Regions from separate parts of the Enterobacter cloacae subsp. cloacae ATCC 13047 genome, predicted to be linked through region 1. Evidence: predicted binding sites of a transcription regulator. Region 1 holds the regulator's gene; each other region holds the start of a gene.
The links. The regulator Fur, encoded in region 1, represses iron uptake genes when iron is present. The targets are predictions, from matches to a motif close to ATAATAATGAGAACNACTATCAA.
Positions count from the first base shown of each region.

Region 2: exbB (tol-pal system-associated acyl-CoA thioesterase) is a predicted target of Fur. The motif match lies at 2,775-2,797, and genes of this name have one in related genera.
Region 3: sufA (Fe-S cluster assembly scaffold SufA) is a predicted target of Fur. The motif match lies at 4,457-4,479, and genes of this name have one in related genera.

Region 1 is NC_014121.1:3,080,898-3,086,909, forward strand. Features, by position in the region: gene pgm (phosphoglucomutase (alpha-D-glucose-1,6-bisphosphate-dependent)) at 95-1,735, opposite strand; gene seqA (replication initiation negative regulator SeqA) at 1,760-2,308, opposite strand; gene ybfF (esterase) at 2,492-3,265, shown strand; gene ybfE (LexA regulated protein) at 3,394-3,681, shown strand; gene fldA (flavodoxin FldA) at 3,837-4,367, shown strand; gene fur (ferric iron uptake transcriptional regulator) at 4,658-5,104, shown strand; gene chiQ (ChiQ/YbfN family lipoprotein) at 5,210-5,539, opposite strand; gene chiP (chitoporin ChiP) at 5,584-6,012, opposite strand, start outside.
Region 2 is NC_014121.1:4,438,310-4,444,321, reverse strand. Features, by position in the region: partial or broken gene ECL_RS21610 (AraC family transcriptional regulator) at 1-572, shown strand, start outside; gene yghB (DedA family general envelope maintenance protein YghB) at 618-1,277, opposite strand; gene metC (cystathionine beta-lyase) at 1,420-2,607, opposite strand; gene exbB (tol-pal system-associated acyl-CoA thioesterase) at 2,859-3,590, shown strand; gene exbD (TonB system transport protein ExbD) at 3,597-4,022, shown strand; gene ECL_RS21585 (hypothetical protein) at 4,065-4,514, opposite strand; gene ECL_RS21580 (hypothetical protein) at 4,516-4,920, opposite strand; gene ECL_RS21575 (ESA_00282 family adhesion-associated protein) at 5,025-5,528, shown strand; gene ECL_RS21570 (TIGR00645 family protein) at 5,601-6,012, shown strand, end outside.
Region 3 is NC_014121.1:2,412,922-2,418,933, forward strand. Features, by position in the region: gene sufS (cysteine desulfurase SufS) at 1-551, opposite strand, end outside; gene sufD (Fe-S cluster assembly protein SufD) at 548-1,819, opposite strand; gene sufC (Fe-S cluster assembly ATPase SufC) at 1,794-2,540, opposite strand; gene sufB (Fe-S cluster assembly protein SufB) at 2,550-4,040, opposite strand; gene sufA (Fe-S cluster assembly scaffold SufA) at 4,049-4,417, opposite strand; gene ECL_RS11615 (MerR family transcriptional regulator) at 4,731-5,459, opposite strand; gene ECL_RS11620 (diguanylate phosphodiesterase) at 5,650-6,012, opposite strand, start outside.

The DNA.
Region 1 (6,012 bases):
AAACGGCAACCCAGGGGTTGCCGTTTTTCGTGTTTTCACCCTCTCCCTGTGGGAGAGGGCCGGGGTGAGGGCATCAGCCCGCGCCGAACACCACTTACGCGTTTTTCAGCACTTCGCTGACAATCTCTACCGCTTCTTTCTCAATCTGCTGGCGATGCTCAGCGCCGAGGAAGCTTTCACAATAGATTTTGTACGCATCTTCCGTACCGGATGGACGCGCGGCGAACCAGCCATTTTCGGTCATCACTTTCAGACCACCGATAGAGGCACCGTTACCCGGCGCAGCCGTCAGACGTGCCGTAATCGGATCACCGGCCAGCGTGCTGGCACTGACCATCTCCGGAGAGAGTTTAGACAGGGCTGCTTTCTGTGCGGAGGTCGCGCTTGCCTGGATACGGTTGTAGCTCGGTGCACCAAAGCGCGCCGCCAGCTCGTCGTAGTGTTCCTGCGGGTTCTTGCCGGTGACCGCGGTGATCTCCGCCGCCAGAAGACACATGATGATACCGTCTTTGTCGGTTGACCATGGTGTGCCGTCGAAACGCAGGAAGGATGCCCCCGCGCTCTCTTCACCACCAAAGCCGAAGCTGCCGTCATGCAGACCGTCAACAAACCATTTAAAGCCCACCGGCACTTCCACCAGCTTGCGACCCAGCGCATCGACCACGCGGTCGATCATCGCTGAAGAAACCAGCGTTTTACCTACAGCCACCTCTTTGCCCCACTGTGGACGATGCTGGAACAGGTAGTTGATTGCCACAGCCAGGTAGTGGTTTGGGTTCATCAGCCCGGCCGGGGTAACGATACCGTGGCGGTCATAATCCGGGTCGTTGGCGAAGGCCAGATCGAATTTGTCACGCAGTGCCAGCAGGCCTGCCATCGCGCACTCGGAGGAGCAGTCCATACGGATCGCGCCGTCTTTATCAAGGTGCATAAAGCGGAAGGTCTGATCGACGTGATCGTTAACGATGGTCAGATCCAGCTTGTAATGCTCTGCAATGCGTTTCCAGTATTCAATACCAGAGCCGCCCAGCGGATCCACACCCAGCTTCAGGCCGGCTTTCTGGATAGCCGCCATATCGACGATATCCGCCAGCCCCTCCACGAACGGCTGCACCAGATCCTGCTCTTTCACGTGGCCGGACGCCATGGCCGCATCCAGAGAAATACGCTTAACGCCTTTCAGACCATCGGCCAGTAAGGCGTTGGCGCGGTCTTCCACCACTTTGGTGACGTTGGTATCTGCCGGGCCACCGTTAGGTGGGTTGTATTTGATACCACCGTCTTCCGGCGGGTTGTGAGAAGGCGTGATAACGATACCGTCAGCCTGTGGGCCACCTTTTTTGTTGTGCACAAGGATAGCGTTAGAGACGGCAGGCGTTGGGGTGAAACCGTTATTTTCCTGCACAATTACATCAACGCCGTTCGCCGCCAGAACTTCCAGCACGGAAATGAATGCCGGTTCAGACAGGGCGTGAGTATCTTTTCCCACGTAGCACGGACCGGTAACACCGTTTTTGGCGCGCTCTTCCGCAATGGCCTGAGCAATGGCCAGAATGTGCGGTTCGTTAAAGCTATGGCGTGCCGCGCTACCGCGATGGCCTGATGTCCCAAACTTCACTGCGTGTTCTGCGTTGCCCACGACCGGTTTCAGCACATAATACTGCGCGGTCAGCTGAGCGACGTTAATCAAATCGCTTTGTTGTGCAGGTTGGCCTGCACGGCTGTGATTTGCCATTACCGGGTCCTTCTGATGCAAGGGTTAAATTGTACCGCAAACCTTTTCAATCAATTCCGCCGGGAACTGCATGGACTGCATGATGTGTTCAACCATGCTGCACTTGCGGCCCGTATTGGTATTGGTGATGACCCAGTACGGTGTGCCAGGGACATGTTTAGGTTTGGTCTGGTTGCCATTTTGCAGCAGCGTCTGCTCGTCGCCCGCGAAATAGACGCGCGTGCGACCGTGCAGCGACTCAGTCGCTTCAGCAAACGCCTTGTTATCCAGTGAATAAAGTGTAGACAGCACCAGCATGAAGCGGTTGACCGCTTTTTTCTGCTCTGCATATTCATCAGACAGCAGCAGCTCGCGCATCGCACGTACTTTGTCTTTCACCTGCACGGCGGCAGGTTTTGCTTGTGCAACAACACTCGGCTGAGACACGACATCTTTAGTGGCTGGGGTAGCAAACGGTGAGGCGGCGGAAATTTTAAGCATGCGCCGTAAAATGTCGGACGCGCTCTCCCCGATATGCCGCGTTTGGCTGGCAATAAACTGATAGAGTTCGTCATCAACTTCGATTGTTTTCATCTTAATCCAGTGCGATATCTTATCTGAATACAAGTCGTTGAGATTATAAAGTCAAATCCCAACAGCGGATAGCGTCAAACCAGGTTGGCGGCAAAAGTCAGATTAAACTGGAACCTTGCAGCCGGGCGGCAGAATGGTCAACATAATACCCTAACCTGTCACACCTAAAAAAAGAACTTTGCCATGAAATTGAATACCCGAGCGCAATCTGCACAATCGCCGAACACGAATCCTCCCATCGTACTGGTTCACGGGCTGTTTGGCAGCCTGGATAACCTGGGCGTGCTGGCACGCGATCTGGTTACCGATCACGATATTTTGCAGGTGGATATGCGAAATCATGGCCTTTCCGGGCGTTCAGAAGAGATGACCTATGCGGCCATGGCGCAGGATCTGCTGGATACGCTGGATGCCAACAATCTCGAGAAAGTGACGTTGATCGGGCATTCCATGGGCGGCAAAGCGGTCATGGCCCTGACGGCTCTGGCACCAGAAAGAATAAGTGGCCTGGTGGTCATAGATGTCGCCCCGGTGGATTACAACGTCCGTCGCCATGATGAGATTTTCGCCGCCATCAACGCGGTGACCAACGCTGGCGTCTCGACGCGCCAACAGGCAGCCGTCGTTATGCGTGAGCATCTGGATGAAGAAGGGGTTATCCAGTTTCTGCTGAAATCGTTCGTTGACGGTCAGTGGCGTTTCAACGTGCCGGTGCTGTGGGAGCAGTACGATAACATCGTTGGTTGGGAAACCGTTCCGGCATGGCCGCACCCTACCCTCTTCATTCGTGGCGGCAATTCGCCCTACGTTACCGACGCCTGTCGCGATACCCTGCTGGCGCAATTCCCGCAGGCACGCGCTCATGTCATAGCTGGCGCCGGACATTGGGTTCATGCGGAAAAACCAGACGCCGTCTTACGTGCCATTCGCCGCTATCTGACTGATACGGCAAATTGATTAAAAAGAGAGCGACTGGAAGGCTGCGGGCTTCCAGTCGTTGGCGTGCCGTTTTTGGTGATGTATGATGGCGCGCTTATCGCCCAGGCATTAGCAGGGCGGCGTGTTTCCCCCGAAGTCTCAGAATCATGGCCAAAGAACAAACGGACCGTACGACACTAGATCTGTTCGCGAATGAGCGTCGACCGGGACGACCAAAAACGAATCCGCTTTCGCGCGACGAACAGCTGCGTATTAATAAACGCAACCAGCTTAAACGCGATAAAAATCGTGGGCTTAAGCGTGTCGAACTGAAGCTCAACGCCGACGCTGTCGATGCGCTAAACGAACTGGCTGACGCGCGTAATATCAGCCGCAGCGAGCTGATCGAAGAGATGTTACTCACCCAACTCGAGACCATGCGCAGTAAGGCATAAGTCCGAAAAATCCCTTTATTACCCTTTTCATGTAGCACAGAGTGCAGTCCTGCGCGATAGCTGTTTCCGCAGGGTTGCCTGTTCTGCTATTATTGCCTTTATCCGTGGACAAATTGCGCCACCATACCATTAAGTATCAAGAGGTTATTTTACTCATGGCAATTATCGGCATTTTCTTCGGCAGTGATACCGGCAATACCGAAAATATCGCAAAAAACATTCAAAAACAGCTCGGTAAAGACGTTGCCGATGTGCACGACATCGCCAAGAGCAGCAAAGAAGATCTCGAAGGCTATGACATCCTGCTGCTGGGTATTCCGACCTGGTATTACGGTGAAGCCCAGTGTGACTGGGATGATTTCTTCCCAACGCTGGAAGAGGTGGATTTCAACGGCAAGCTGGTTGCCCTGTTTGGCTGCGGCGACCAGGAAGACTATGCAGAGTACTTCTGTGATGCGCTGGGCACCATCCGCGACATTATTGAGCCAAACGGTGCCGTTATTGTAGGTCACTGGCCTACCGCTGGTTACCACTTCGAAGCGTCTAAAGGTCTGGCAGACGACGATCACTTCGTGGGTCTGGCGATTGACGAAGATCGTCAGCCAGAACTGACCGCCGAGCGCGTTGAAAAATGGGTTAAGCAGATCCGTGAAGAGCTGCACCTGGACGATATTCTCAACGCCTGATGATTCTTGCGGCGCAACGGTGGTTGCGCCCATAAACCAGGTCAAACCGATTAAATTAATTGCTACAATCTTTTAACTTTTTCGCCCAGACCTGTACAATGACCCCCTGATAAAACGTGGCTTTCACAATGCAAGTTTGTTGGTGATACCACGTTTTTATAAGCATACTTTACCTGAGACTTGCAGTTTTCATTTAGCCATGGCAGTTCTATAATGAGACGCATTATCCCGGGTGCAATTTCTGTCACTTCCTACAGAAGTGAATCGTTTAGCAACAGGACAGATTCCGCATGACTGACAACAATACCGCATTAAAGAAGGCTGGCCTGAAAGTTACGCTTCCTCGGTTAAAAATCCTTGAAGTGCTTCAGGGTCCAGACAATCACCATGTCAGTGCGGAAGACCTTTATAAGCGTCTTATCGACATGGGCGAAGAGATTGGGCTGGCAACCGTCTATCGTGTGCTGAACCAGTTTGATGACGCGGGCATTGTCACCCGTCATAATTTCGAAGGCGGTAAATCTGTATTCGAACTGACTCAACAGCATCACCACGATCACCTGATCTGCCTGGATTGCGGCAAGGTCATTGAATTCAGCGATGATTCCATTGAATCTCGCCAGCGTGAAATCGCCGCACGTCACGGTATCCGCCTGACGAACCACAGCCTGTACCTGTATGGTCATTGCGCTGAAGGCGATTGCCGCGAAGACGATCACGCGCACGACGCGAAATAAACACGTTTCATACTCTGAGCCAGCCGCAAGGTTGGCTTTTTTTTGCCTGCGGTCTGGCAAAAAAAAGCCCGGCAGCGCAGCGCTACCGGGCATGATAACAGCGGGTTAATGGCTGTTGTTGCTGCGAATCTCTTTCCAGATCTGATCGCAACGCTTCGCGACTTCCTGATCGTTACCGGTTTTACGCGCCTGGATACAGGCCTGATAATCCATTACGCGAATATTCTCCTGGGTTGCGAACTGTTCATGCGCTTTCTCTTTTTTCAGCACATTCAGCACGCTCTGACAGGCTTCGATCTTCTCCGGCGAACCTTCCGCCGTATTGATACACGCGCTGTAGGCTTCTTTCAGACGGGAGTCCTCTTTCGGGGCCTGATTCTGCGCACAAGCCACCAGTCCCGATGCCAGCAACGCGACGATTACAATCTTTTTCATATGTAGTCTCCGGTCCGGCGGGAATTACCCCGCCGGACGAGTCATCAGAAGATGGTGAACGGTGCGATAACCATGAATTTCACGTCGCGTTCATCCTGGAAGATGTTGCCGTAACCGCCCGCGTAGCTCGGGATATCGGAGTGGTTGTCGTATTGTGTAAAGTGCAGTTTGAACATGGTCCCTTTGGCGCGACCATCCTGCAGGGTGTAGATCGCATCCAGGCTGTAAGCGGATTCTTTGAGACGATAGTTTGGATCGTAGTATGCGTCTGGCGTTGCCATATCAGCTGGCTTCGCGTCCCATGCGTAGGCGTAAGATGCCCCCACCGCCCAGCCTGGCAGGTTCCAGTTTTTCAGATCATACATTGCGCCGAAGAAGACTGCTTTTTCGCCATCGGCGTTGAAGTCGGAACGGTTATCCCACCAGATATCCAGACGACCGTTTGAAGAGGCATAGGTTGGGGTCATACGCTG
Region 2 (6,012 bases), 1.4 Mb from region 1:
GAGCTGCTGATGGACATTGGCGAAGACGAGCTTTTCCAGCCGTCGATGGCGGCGAGCGGCATTAACTCAGCCACGCTGTCAGAGGAGATCCTCTGTGCCATTGAGCGTCTGCTGGACGTGATGGAGAGGCCGCTGGATGCGCGTATTCTGGGTAAGCAAATCATCCGCGAAATTCTCTATCATGTGCTGCTGGGGCCGGGGGCGGGGCACTACTGGCGCTGGTCAGTCGGCAGACCCACTTCAGCCTGATAAGCCGCGTGCTCAAGCGCATCGAAAGCCAGTACACGGAAAACCTCAGCGTTGACCAGCTGGCGGCGGAAGCGAACATGAGCGTCTCGGCGTTTCACCACAACTTTAAGTCAGTGACCAGCACCTCGCCGCTGCAATACCTCAAAACCTACCGTCTGCATAAGGCGCGGATGCTGATGATCCACGACGGCATGAAGGCCAGCGCGGCGGCGATGCGGGTCGGGTATGAGAGTGCATCGCAGTTTAGTCGGGAGTTTAAGCGCTACTTCGGCGTCACGCCGGGGGAAGATGCGTCACGCATCCGAACCATGCAGGGAGTCTGACGGCAAACGTAGGCCGGGTAAGCGATAGCGCCACCCGGCTTTTATTTATGCACTGCAGTACTTCTTCTTAATCACCACCGCAATCGTTCCCACCAGTCCAGCCACCAGTAGAAACATCGGCAGCACCATCAGGAAGGTCATTACCTGGTCTTCATGATGCTTCACAAACGGGATCATGTTCAGTGCGTAGCCGAGAGTGGTAACGACACCCACCCATAACAACGCGCTCAGCCAGTTGAAGAACTGGAAGCGGCGGTTCGACAGGCCGGAAATGCCTGCCATGGTGGGCAGCAGGGTGCGAACAAAGGCCAGAAAACGCCCGGCCAGCAAGGCCAGCAGGCCATGCCTGTCAAACATGCAGGTCGCACGCTGATGGTATTTATGCGGTAGCTGCGCCAGCCAGCCCTTCACGACGCGCGTGTTGCCGAGCCAGCGGCCCTGCAGATAGCTCAGCCAGCAGCCCAGGCTTGCCGCGGAGGTGAGGATCACCATGGTCGGCGCGAAGTCCATGACACCTTTACCGATTAACGCCCCCGCAAGCAAAAGGAGGCTATCACCGGGTAAAAATGAGGCTGGCAGTAATCCATTTTCCAGAAACAGGGTCGCGAACATCACGAAATAGACGATACCTACAACGTGAGGATCGGTCAGTGCGGCGAAGTCGTGTTGCCAGAGCGCCGCGATAATATCTTGAATAACAGCCATGGACTTTCCTGTGGAACAACAGATATAGCACTATTGTACTCCCTTATTTGCCCGATGGGGTTGATCGCGGGCGCAACTAATGCAGACTTTTCTGTTGGCGGTGTCCACAAAAGCATCCATGGAGTACATGTTTGCCAGCACTCTACACGATACGCGCAAACCCTGCTGCTAAATCGGCAATTAAATCGTCCGCGTTTTCTAAACCGATATGCAGGCGAATCAGGGTGCCGCTGAAGTCCACTTCACCGCCGGGGCGCAGGGCCGCAATCTGCTCCGGCTGATTAGGCAGGATCAGGGATTCAAACCCGCCCCAGGAGTAGGCCATGCTGAAGAGGGTAAAATTATCCAGATAGCTTGCCAGCTCGTCATTATTCAGCCGTTTTTTTAGAACGAATGAGAATAAACCGCTGCTGCCCGTAAAGTCTCGTTGCCAGAATTCATGCCCTTTACTGCCCGGCAGTGCCGGATGGTTGACGCGCTCAACCTGCGGGTGCTGCGCCAGCCACTCAGCTATCTTCAGGCTGCTTTCGTGATGCTGACGCAGGCGCACCCCCAGCGTGCGGATGCCTCGGCTGGTCATGTAGGCGGTATCGGCATCGACCATCTGCCCCATCAGGTAGGCATTTTCCCGCAGTTGATCCCAGCAGCGGGCGTTAGACACGGCCGTGCCGATCATCCCGTCTGAGTGGCCAATCAGATATTTGGTCGCCGCCTGAATGGAGATATCAATGTCGAATTCCAGCGCTTTAAACAGCACGCCTGCCGCCCAGGTGTTGTCGATCATGATAATCGCCTCTGGCGCTTTGCTGCGCACGGCTTTCACAATGGCCGGCACGTCGTGTACTTCCATGGTGATCGAACCCGGAGATTCCAGGAACACAATGCGCGTGTTGGGCTGAATAAGCTCTGCGATGCCTTCGCCAATCAGCGGATCGAACCAGCCCGTGGTTACGCCGAGTCGGGAGAGGATTTTGGTGCAGAAATCCTGACTCGGTTCATAGGCGGTGTTGGTCATCAGAATATGGTCGCCCTGTTCCACGAACGCCAGAATGGTGTTGGCGACTGCCGCCGCACCGCACGGAAACAGCGCGCAGCCTGCGCCGCCTTCCAGCTCGCACATGGCTTCCTGCAGTGAGAAGTGGGTTAGCGTGCCACGACGTCCGTAAAACAGCCCGCCTTTGGCGCGGTTACGCGTGGCGATTTTTTTGTCCTCTACGGTATCAAACACCAGCGAGGAGGCCCGTTGGATCACGCTGTTCACCGAACCCTGAGTATATTTCTTGCTGCGCCCGGCCTGTACCAGCGTGGTATCAAGATGCTTCTTGGTCATGTTCGCTAACCCTGTTTTTATACGTCTGGACGTCCAGACTACCACGAATGTGAAAATCTGCACCCGGATGCTTATCGAATAAGCAGAAAATATTAGCAAAAAACCGCATAAGAAATTTTTACTGCGTAAGCGCAAGGAATATGAGCGAAAATTGCGGCACTATGTAAATAGTAATGAGAACGACTATCAATTCGACGATGTTTTGATATTATTACGTTCAGATTTTGTGATTTGCGTCCTGGAGATACAGAGTGGGTAATAATTTGATGCAGACGGATCTCTCCGTTTGGGGCATGTATCATCATGCTGACATCGTGGTTAAGATTGTGATGATCGGCCTGATTCTGGCGTCCGTGATCACGTGGGCTATCTTCTTTGGCAAGAGCGCCGAGCTGATTTCTCAGAAGCGCCGCCTCAAGCGTGAGCAACAGCAGCTGGCTGAAGCCCGCTCTCTGGATCAGGCGTCTGACATGACCTCATCCTTCCACGCGAAAAGCCTGACCACCCTGTTAGTTAACGAAGCGCAAAACGAGCTGGAACTCTCCGCAGGCAGTGAAGATAACGAAGGTATTAAAGAACGTACCGGCTTCCGTCTGGAGCGTCGCGTCGCCGCCGTGGGCCGTCATATGGGCCGGGGCAATGGATATCTGGCGACCATCGGGGCCATCTCGCCATTCGTGGGTCTGTTCGGTACGGTCTGGGGCATCATGAACAGCTTTATCGGGATTGCGCAAACCCAAACGACGAACCTGGCGGTAGTTGCACCGGGTATCGCCGAAGCGCTGCTGGCGACCGCTATCGGTCTGGTTGCGGCGATCCCTGCGGTGGTTATCTATAACGTCTTCGCGCGCATGATTGGCAGCTATAAAGCCACCCTCGGTGACGTCGCCGCGCAGGTTCTGCTGCTGCAAAGCCGCGATCTTGATCTGAATGCCAGTGCCGCTAAACCGGTGCACGCGGCGTCCAAACTGCGCGTAGGTTAATGAATTATGGCAATGCGTCTTAATGAAAATCTGGACGATAACGGCGAAATGCATGAAATCAACGTGACGCCGTTTATCGACGTTATGCTGGTTCTGCTGATTATCTTCATGGTTGCTGCGCCGCTGGCGACGGTCGACGTGAAGGTAAACCTGCCGGCCTCGTCCAGCCAGCCGCAGCCGCGCCCGGAAAAGCCCATCTATCTGTCGGTGAAAGCAGATAAATCGATGTTCCTCGGCAACGACCCGGTGACGGCTGACTCTGTCATCCCGGCGCTGGATCAGCTCACTGGCGGTAAGAAAGACACGACGGTCTTCTTCCGTGCGGATAAAACCGTTGATTACGAGACCATGATGAAGGTCATGGATACACTGCATCAGGCGGGTTATCTGAAGATTGGGCTGGTCGGCGAAGAGAAAGCGGCCGCGAAATAACGAAGAAGCTGGCGAAAGCCGGCTTTTTTTATGCCTGTCGGGTTATTCGTTTTTGTTATCCGTCGACGCGGGAGAGAGGGTTGCCAGCGCGTCCTCGTCAAGCGCGACGCTGGTGATGTTTGAGGTACGATACTCGCCGTCGGACAGTTTGCGCGTCAGGCGCAGGGTCGCGGTTTCTCTGGCCAGCAGATACTGATAATTGGCCTCCAGACGCCCCAGAAGCTTCTCTTTCAGCTCGGGCCGTTGTTCGATGATGGCATTCATCACGGCGCCGTAAATCTCTTCCTTGACCTGTAAGGGATAAATCTCGCGGCGGTTCTGCCATTTCAGGCGCACCAGCGTCGCCGGAATGGAAACCAGATCCTGGGTAATACGCGTCATTTCGGCGTTTTTGGTGTTACGCAAAGCCTCGAGATTTTGCTTTAAGATAAATTCGTCACTTTTTTTCTCATCTAAAGTCAAATAGACATCGTTATCTTTAACGTCTTTCACATTAATCTTCCCCCAGGTTATAAAAAATAGGGTTGTTTTTTTCTCGCGTAATTAGATTAAGCCAAATTTCATTGCCCGCTTCATTTATTTCTTTGGTCTTTTCGGCCATTATTTGGCTTAGTTTCTGGGCATCTATTTCGCCTTCTGCCTGCAGGTCATTTAACAGGTGGACAAAGGCTTCAATTTTGATGGCGCGAAATAAGCGATCTTTTATATGACGATCGTGTTCTTCCAGCAACATATTACGGGATTTGCCGCTCCGGGAAACACCAATTAATATGTCAGGCTCAAAATCAGCGAGCTTTCTTTTTCCCTGAGTGAAATTAGCCTCTTTTTCTGCTTCCGTCGGTTGCTGTTCCACAGGCGTGATGTGGTACTTAGCCGGGACGAGATAGTCGGGCAACATTTTTTAATTTCCTTTAATTTCAACAAGGTGGGGAAGATAAAGGCGTGAGATTCGTTGACAATATCATGAGGCAATTTTAAAATCAAAAAAAATGGAGCCAACCCATGAACAGCATCTTTTTTACGGTCATTACATTACTATTACTGACCGCTGGTGTTCTTTTATTGATGCAGGAGTTCAATAAAACGAAAGAGTCGAAAGACACCAGTGAAACCCCACAGCCTGAACTGATGACTAAAGAGGAAGGTGAAGACCATTTCTCTGTTTTGATGAACTCGGTGACGCCGGTTTGGTACTGGCGGGTGAACCATGAATATATCGACTTTTTGCACGCGACAATAAAGCGGATGAAAATGTCGGAAATTAATGACACGCCGGGCCTGTTTGAAGCGCAGCGTCGCTGCAGTGACCTGAATTCAGCGGTCTATAAATATTACGACAATATCAAAAAGCGCTGTCTGAATGGTGAGAAGGTCTCGTATTCCGATTTAGACGTATTAAACCTGCGTCAGTGCTTTCGCGAGTTCAGCCTGGAAGCCTATCCGGAGCTGGTGGTGCTGGTCTGGCCGGAGTATGCGCGCCCTGAGGTGGATCCTGACAACGTGTAATGGTTAGTTGTTGCAAACAGTTAGCGCCGTTGCGATATACTGAGTGCTGGTTTCGTTTGCAGACAGGACTTTATGGAACGCTTCTTTGAAAACGCTATGTACGCCTCGCGCTGGATACTGGCACCCGTCTATTTTGGCCTTTCGCTGGCGCTGATTGCGCTCACGATTAAGTTCTTCCAGGAAATCTTGCATGTTCTGCCGAACATCTTTTCCATTGCCGAAGCAGATTTGATTCTGGTTCTGCTGTCACTGGTGGATATGACGCTGGTGGGGGGCTTACTGGTGATGGTGATGTTCTCTGGCTATGAGAATTTTGTCTCCCAGCTTGATATCGACGCGCGTAAAGAAAAGCTGAGCTGGCTGGGCAAAATGGATGCCACGTCGCTGAAGAATAAAGTGGCCGCTTCGATTGTGGCGATCTCCTCCATCCACCTGTTACGCGTGTTCATGGACGCAAAGAATGTCCCGGACAACAAACTAATGT
Region 3 (6,012 bases), 670 kb from region 1:
GCTACCGGGTTTTCGGTTCCCAGCACGTTAGAGACCTGGGTTATCGCCACCAGCCGCGTGCGGTCGTCCAGCAGGGCATCAAGGTGCTCAAGGTGAAGCGTGCCGTCCTGATTCAACGGGATCACCCGTAGCGCAGCACCCACACGCTCACAGAGCATCTGCCACGGCACGATATTGGCGTGGTGTTCCATCTCGGTGATGATGATGTTATCGCCCGCGTGGACCTGCGCACTGCCCCAGCTGTTGGCGACAAGGTTGATCCCTTCCGTCGTGCCGCGCACAAACACCAGCTCTTCCGGCGATCGCGCATTCAGAAAAGCGGCCACCTGGGTGCGGACGTTCTCCATACGCTGGGTCGCCTCTGCGCTCAGCGTATGAATACCGCGATGCACGGCGGCGTAACCGTGGCGGTAGAATTCGGCTTCTGCATCCACCACCTGATTCGGTTTTTGCGCGCTGGCAGCGCTGTCGAGATAGGCCAGCGGCAGTCCATTCACTTCACGGGTCAGAACCGGGAAATCGGCCCGTACTTTCTCTACGGGAAAACTCATGCTTCGCCTCCAGGCAGACGCTGACCAATACGGGCCAGCACCTGCTGTTTTAACAGGCCATCGTCCAGCGCCTCCGTCAGCTCTGCGGCAAAGGCGTAGATAATCATTTTCTGCGCCGCCTGCTGGTCAATACCGCGCGAACGCAGATAAAACATCTGTTCATCGTCAATGCGCCCGACCGTGGCGCCGTGGCTGCATTTGACGTCGTCGGCATAGATCTCCAGCTGCGGCTTGGTGTCCACTTCTGCCAGGCGCCCCAGCAGCAGGTTGTTGTTGGTCATCTGCCCGTCGGTCTTAATGGCGTGTTGCGCCACATTGATCAGACCGTTAAACACCGCACGGCCTTTGTCGCTGACAATGGTTTTGTGCAGCTGGCGGCTGTTGCAGTAGCCTTTGTTGTGCTCAAGCCAGGTCCTCGTATCGCACACTTCCGATTTGACCGGCATCGCCAGGCTGTTGATGCGCAGGGTGGTGTTCTCGCCGTTAAGCTGCGTACTGGTATTGTGACGCAGTACCGCGCCCCCCAGCAGGAAGCTGTGGCTGTATGCCGCTGCATCTTGTCCAAGCAGGATATCGTTATGCGCAAAGTGGTGACTCTGCGGGTTCTCGAATGCCAGCTTGATATGGTGCAGCTGAGCGTTGGCGGCGACATTCATCGACAGGCGCGCCCCGGTAAAGTGGCGGGTATCGTTGAGGCTGACGTAATGTTCAATAATCGTGGCCTCCGCCCCCTCCGCCAGCTCCAGATGGTGGCGATAGTGCGCAGTATTGATTTCATCGCCGTCCAGGCCCTGGGTGATATGCATCAGCAGCAGCGGTTTCGCCGGGCGCTGGTTTCGCTTCACGTGAATCTGCGTCACACTCTGTGCCAGGCTCTCGGTAAGGTGCAGAAAGACCTCCGGCTGCACGGGTGCCGTCAGGCTCTGGCGCTCATCATTAATGGCGATCGTATAACCGCTCTCGTCGGTGCTGTCGCTCAGATCAGGACGGAACTGGCCGTCGACAAACACCAGGCGCAGGGCATCCACATTCAGCGCCAGTGCATCGCGCTGCGTCGGTGTGATATCCGCTCGTTGCGAGACAAATTCAGCGTTCAGCAGGCCCTCAAGCGGCGTGTACTTCCAGTTCTCATGTTTACGCGTGGGTAAACCGAGGCGCAGCATCTGTTGCAGGTGCTGTTGTGCCTGCTCAGAACGCCTTCCGCCCTGCGCTTCAAACAGGCGGTGCCACTGCTGGAGCGCATTACTGCTGTTCGGTAAGCCAGCCATAGCCCTGCTCCTCCAGTTGTTTGACCAGCGTGAAATCACCGGATTTCACAATGCGCCCCTGGTAAAGCACGTGGACGTAATCCGGTTTGATGTAGTCAAGAATACGCTGATAGTGGGTGACGATAATGAATGACCGTTTGCCGTCGCGCAGAGAATTCACCCCGTCGGCGACAATCTTGAGGGCATCGATATCCAGACCGGAATCGGTCTCATCCAGAATGCACAGTTCAGGTTCAAGCACCGCCATCTGCAGAATGTCGTTGCGCTTCTTCTCGCCGCCGGAGAAGCCGACGTTCACCGAGCGGGTCAGCAGATCTTCCGGCATTTTCAGCAGCTTGATCTTCTCTTCCATCAGGTCCTGAAAATCAAAACGATCCAGCGCCTCCAGGCCACGGTATTTGCGTACCGCGTTGAGCGCCGTTTGCAGGAAGAACTGATTACTGACGCCCGGAATTTCGACCGGATACTGGAAAGCCATAAAGATGCCCTCCCCCGCGCGCTCTTCCGGCGACATCTCCAGCAAATCTTTGCCGTTAAACTCCACCGAGCCGTTGGTCACTTCGTAATCTTCGCGTCCCGCCAGCGTCGCTGAAAGCGTACTTTTCCCGGAGCCATTCGGCCCCATAATGGCGTGGACTTCACCCGGCTTGACGTCAAAATTGAGGCCACGCAGGATGGCTTTGTCTTCCACGCTAACCTGTAAATCTTTAATACTTAACATGTGCTTTCCTTAACCGACGCTGTGTTCAAGACTAATGGCGAGGAGTTTCTGGGCTTCAACGGCAAATTCCAGCGGCAGTTCAGAGAACACGTCCTTACAGAAGCCGTTGACAATCATCGAGATGGCATCTTCTTCACTGATCCCGCGCTGCAGGCAGTAGAAGAGCTGATCTTCCCCGATACGCGACGTTGTCGCCTCATGCTCAAGCTGGGCGCTGTTGTTGCGACACTCCACGTACGGGAAGGTATGCGCGCCGCAGTCTGCGCCAATCAGCATGGAGTCACACTGGGTAAAGTTTCGCGCGTTGGTGGCCGTAGGCATAATTTTCACCAGCCCGCGATAGCTGTTCTGGCTGTGTCCGGCGGAAATACCTTTTGAGATGATGGTCGATTTGGTGTTTTTACCAATGTGGATCATCTTGGTGCCGGTATCCGCCTGCTGATGGCCGCTGGTCAGCGCAACGGAATAAAACTCGCCGATGGAGTTATCCCCGCGCAAAATACAGCTCGGATACTTCCAGGTAATGGCCGAGCCGGTTTCAGACTGGGTCCAGGACATCTTGCTGTTTTCGCCTTCGCACAGCGCACGCTTGGTGACGAAGTTGAGGATACCGCCGGTATTACCGTCGCCCGGGAACCAGTTCTGCACCGTGGAGTATTTCACTTCGGCGTCTTTGTGGATGATGACTTCAACCACCGCAGCGTGGAGCTGGTAGCTGTCGCGCACCGGCGCGGAACACCCTTCGATGTAGCTGACGTAGCTGCCTTCGTCCGCCACCAGAATGGTGCGCTCGAACTGGCCGGTCTTTTCCGCGTTGATGCGGAAATAGGTCGACAGCTCCATTGGACAACGTACCCCTTTCGGCACGTAGATGAAGGTGCCGTCTGAGGCGACCGCTGCGTTGAGCGCCGCGAAGAAGTTGTCGTTAGACGGTACCACGGTGCCAATGTACTTTTTCACCAGTTCCGGGTGATCGTGGATCGCTTCGCCGAAAGAGCAGAAAATGATCCCCTGTTCCGCCAGCTTCTCACGGTAGGTGGTTGCCACCGAGACAGAGTCAAAAATGGCGTCCACCGCCACCTCTTTCCCTTCGCGAACCGGCACGCCAAGCTGGTTAAACGCCTCTTCCACCTCTTTACTCAGGAAGCTATTATCCGCCCCGGTTTGCTGTACCGCGCCGGGCTGCGAGGCGCAGGTGTCGTCACAGCTGCCGCAGGAAGGTGCAGAGTAGTAGCTGTAATCCTGATAATTCAGCTTATCGTAGTGGGCTTTCAGCCAGTGCGGCTCTTCCATCTCCAGCCAGGCCCGGTAAGCGCTCAGGCGGAATTCGAGCATCCACTCCGGCTCGTTACGTTTGGCTGAAATTGCGCGCACGACATCTTCGTTGATGCCCTTCGCCAGTTCATCAGTTTGCAGCTGGGTGAAGAAGCCCTCTTTATAGTTGAGGTGTCCGCCGCTCCAGGTATTTACTTCACTCGTTGCTTCAGTATTACGAGACATAGTACCGCCTATACCCCAAAGCTTTCGCCGCAGCCACATTCGTTCTGGGCTTTCGGGTTATGAAATTTGAATAACTGGTTTAAACCTTCACGCACGTAGTCCACTTCGGTTCCGTCGATAAACGGCATCGCCTGAAGCGCGACATACAGTTTTGCGCCATCCGTTTCAAACACCAGATCATCTTTTTCGGGTTCGGTGACGGTGTCGAGCACATAACCAAACCCCGCGCAGCCGGTCTGCTTGACCCCTAAACGCACGCCGAGGATCTCTGGCTTTTTCGCCACCAGCTGATGAATATGTGCCGCCGCCGCTGGCGTGAGCGTTAAACCGCGCCAGGCGAAATCGGCAGGGTTAAAGGTTTCTGAATGCAGTTCCATAGGTCCACCTCATCTGATAAGCCATCAGGGCATAACACCATGTTAGTGATAACGATTATCACTTCAACCCTCTGACAGCAGGGGCATTAGGCTTAATCGCCCTTTTTGCCTGGTTTTATTAAGCATAGACCCTGTGAGAGGATGCTGGCGGGATGGATTTAATTGTTCAATGCATTGATTAATAATGCATTTCGCTGCGTCGTTCGTCTGATTAAAAGGAAAAGCAAAATATGCATCGGAAATGCCTATTTTTGAGATAGCTTTTGCGCAGGACAGGACAGAAAGAAAAAAAGGCCCTCAAGGCCTCTGATGATTAATGATGAAAGGCGACGGAAAAACCTTGTTCACGCCAGTGATCGAGCTGTTCCTGCTGACGGGGCGTGGGCGATTTTCCCGTCCAGACAAAGAGTTTCTGCCCGGGGAAGAGTTCGGGACGCGGTGAATCAATCGGCTCTGCCAGCACGTCGATATGCCAGCCCTTATTGGCTAAGCGCGCGGCTTCAAGCCACAGATGAGTGCGGTCGTCGCACTCCCAACCGATGAGCAACGCATCTTTACCAGCTTTTTTACGCGATTCTGCCAGGCTTGCCACGGCGAATTCGATCAGCACACCATCAAACAGGCTCGCCATGTGGCGCACCGTATTTTGATCCTGATTCATGCGCTGCCTTACGGGGGTAATAATGTTGTCGATCAACGCATCCATGGCGTGATCGCGGCGAAACTCGCCAATTTTTGCGCGCAGTTTTGCCGGGCTGGCATAGCGCAAAACGGTCATCATCTCTTCCTGGAAAGCGGCCCAGTTACCCTGGGTCATCACTTCCTTGTTCTCCAGCAAGGCTTTTACTTTCCCCACCGAAACGCCTGATTTCATCAGACGTTTGATCTCTTCAATACGCAGGATATCCTCGTCGTCGAACTGACGATGACCCCCTTCACTGCGCTGCGGCTTCAACAAACCATAACGGCGCTGCCAGGCACGCAGCGTAACGGGGTTGATACCGCATCGTTCGGCGACTTCGCCGATACTGTAATAGGCCATTAACTCCCTCACGCTCAATACTTCCATACCCAACCACAGCAACCTTATCAGATTGTACAAGCTATTTGTATAACTAAGACCTCAGTTTGAAACAGGTGAATGGTGAGGACACCATCCACGCCGTTAACTCTATTGTTGTCTAAATTCCGCCTTCCGTACAGTTAACTCTGCCAAAGGTTGTACAGCTTTATCACAATCCAGACTTTTTCTCGGGCCACGAAATTGCCGGAATGCCGCCATGTCGGGGGCTGGCAAACAGGTGTCCCTGGAACTGGGAAATTCCCGCAGATTCCAGCCACATCCACTCCTCAGCCTTCTCTACGCCAACGGCGCAGAACTGAATTTCCAGCGAGGAACAGCACTTGATAATCGCCTGAATGATGGCCTGACGCGGACCGCTTTTATGCACATCCAGCACCAGATCGCGATTAATCTTAATTCTGTCCGGCTGGAACTGGGCCAGCAACTGCAGCCCGGCAAAACCGGCCCCGAAGTGATCGATCGTCACGCTGATACCGGCACTTTTTAACTGCCGGACCGAATGGGTAAACTC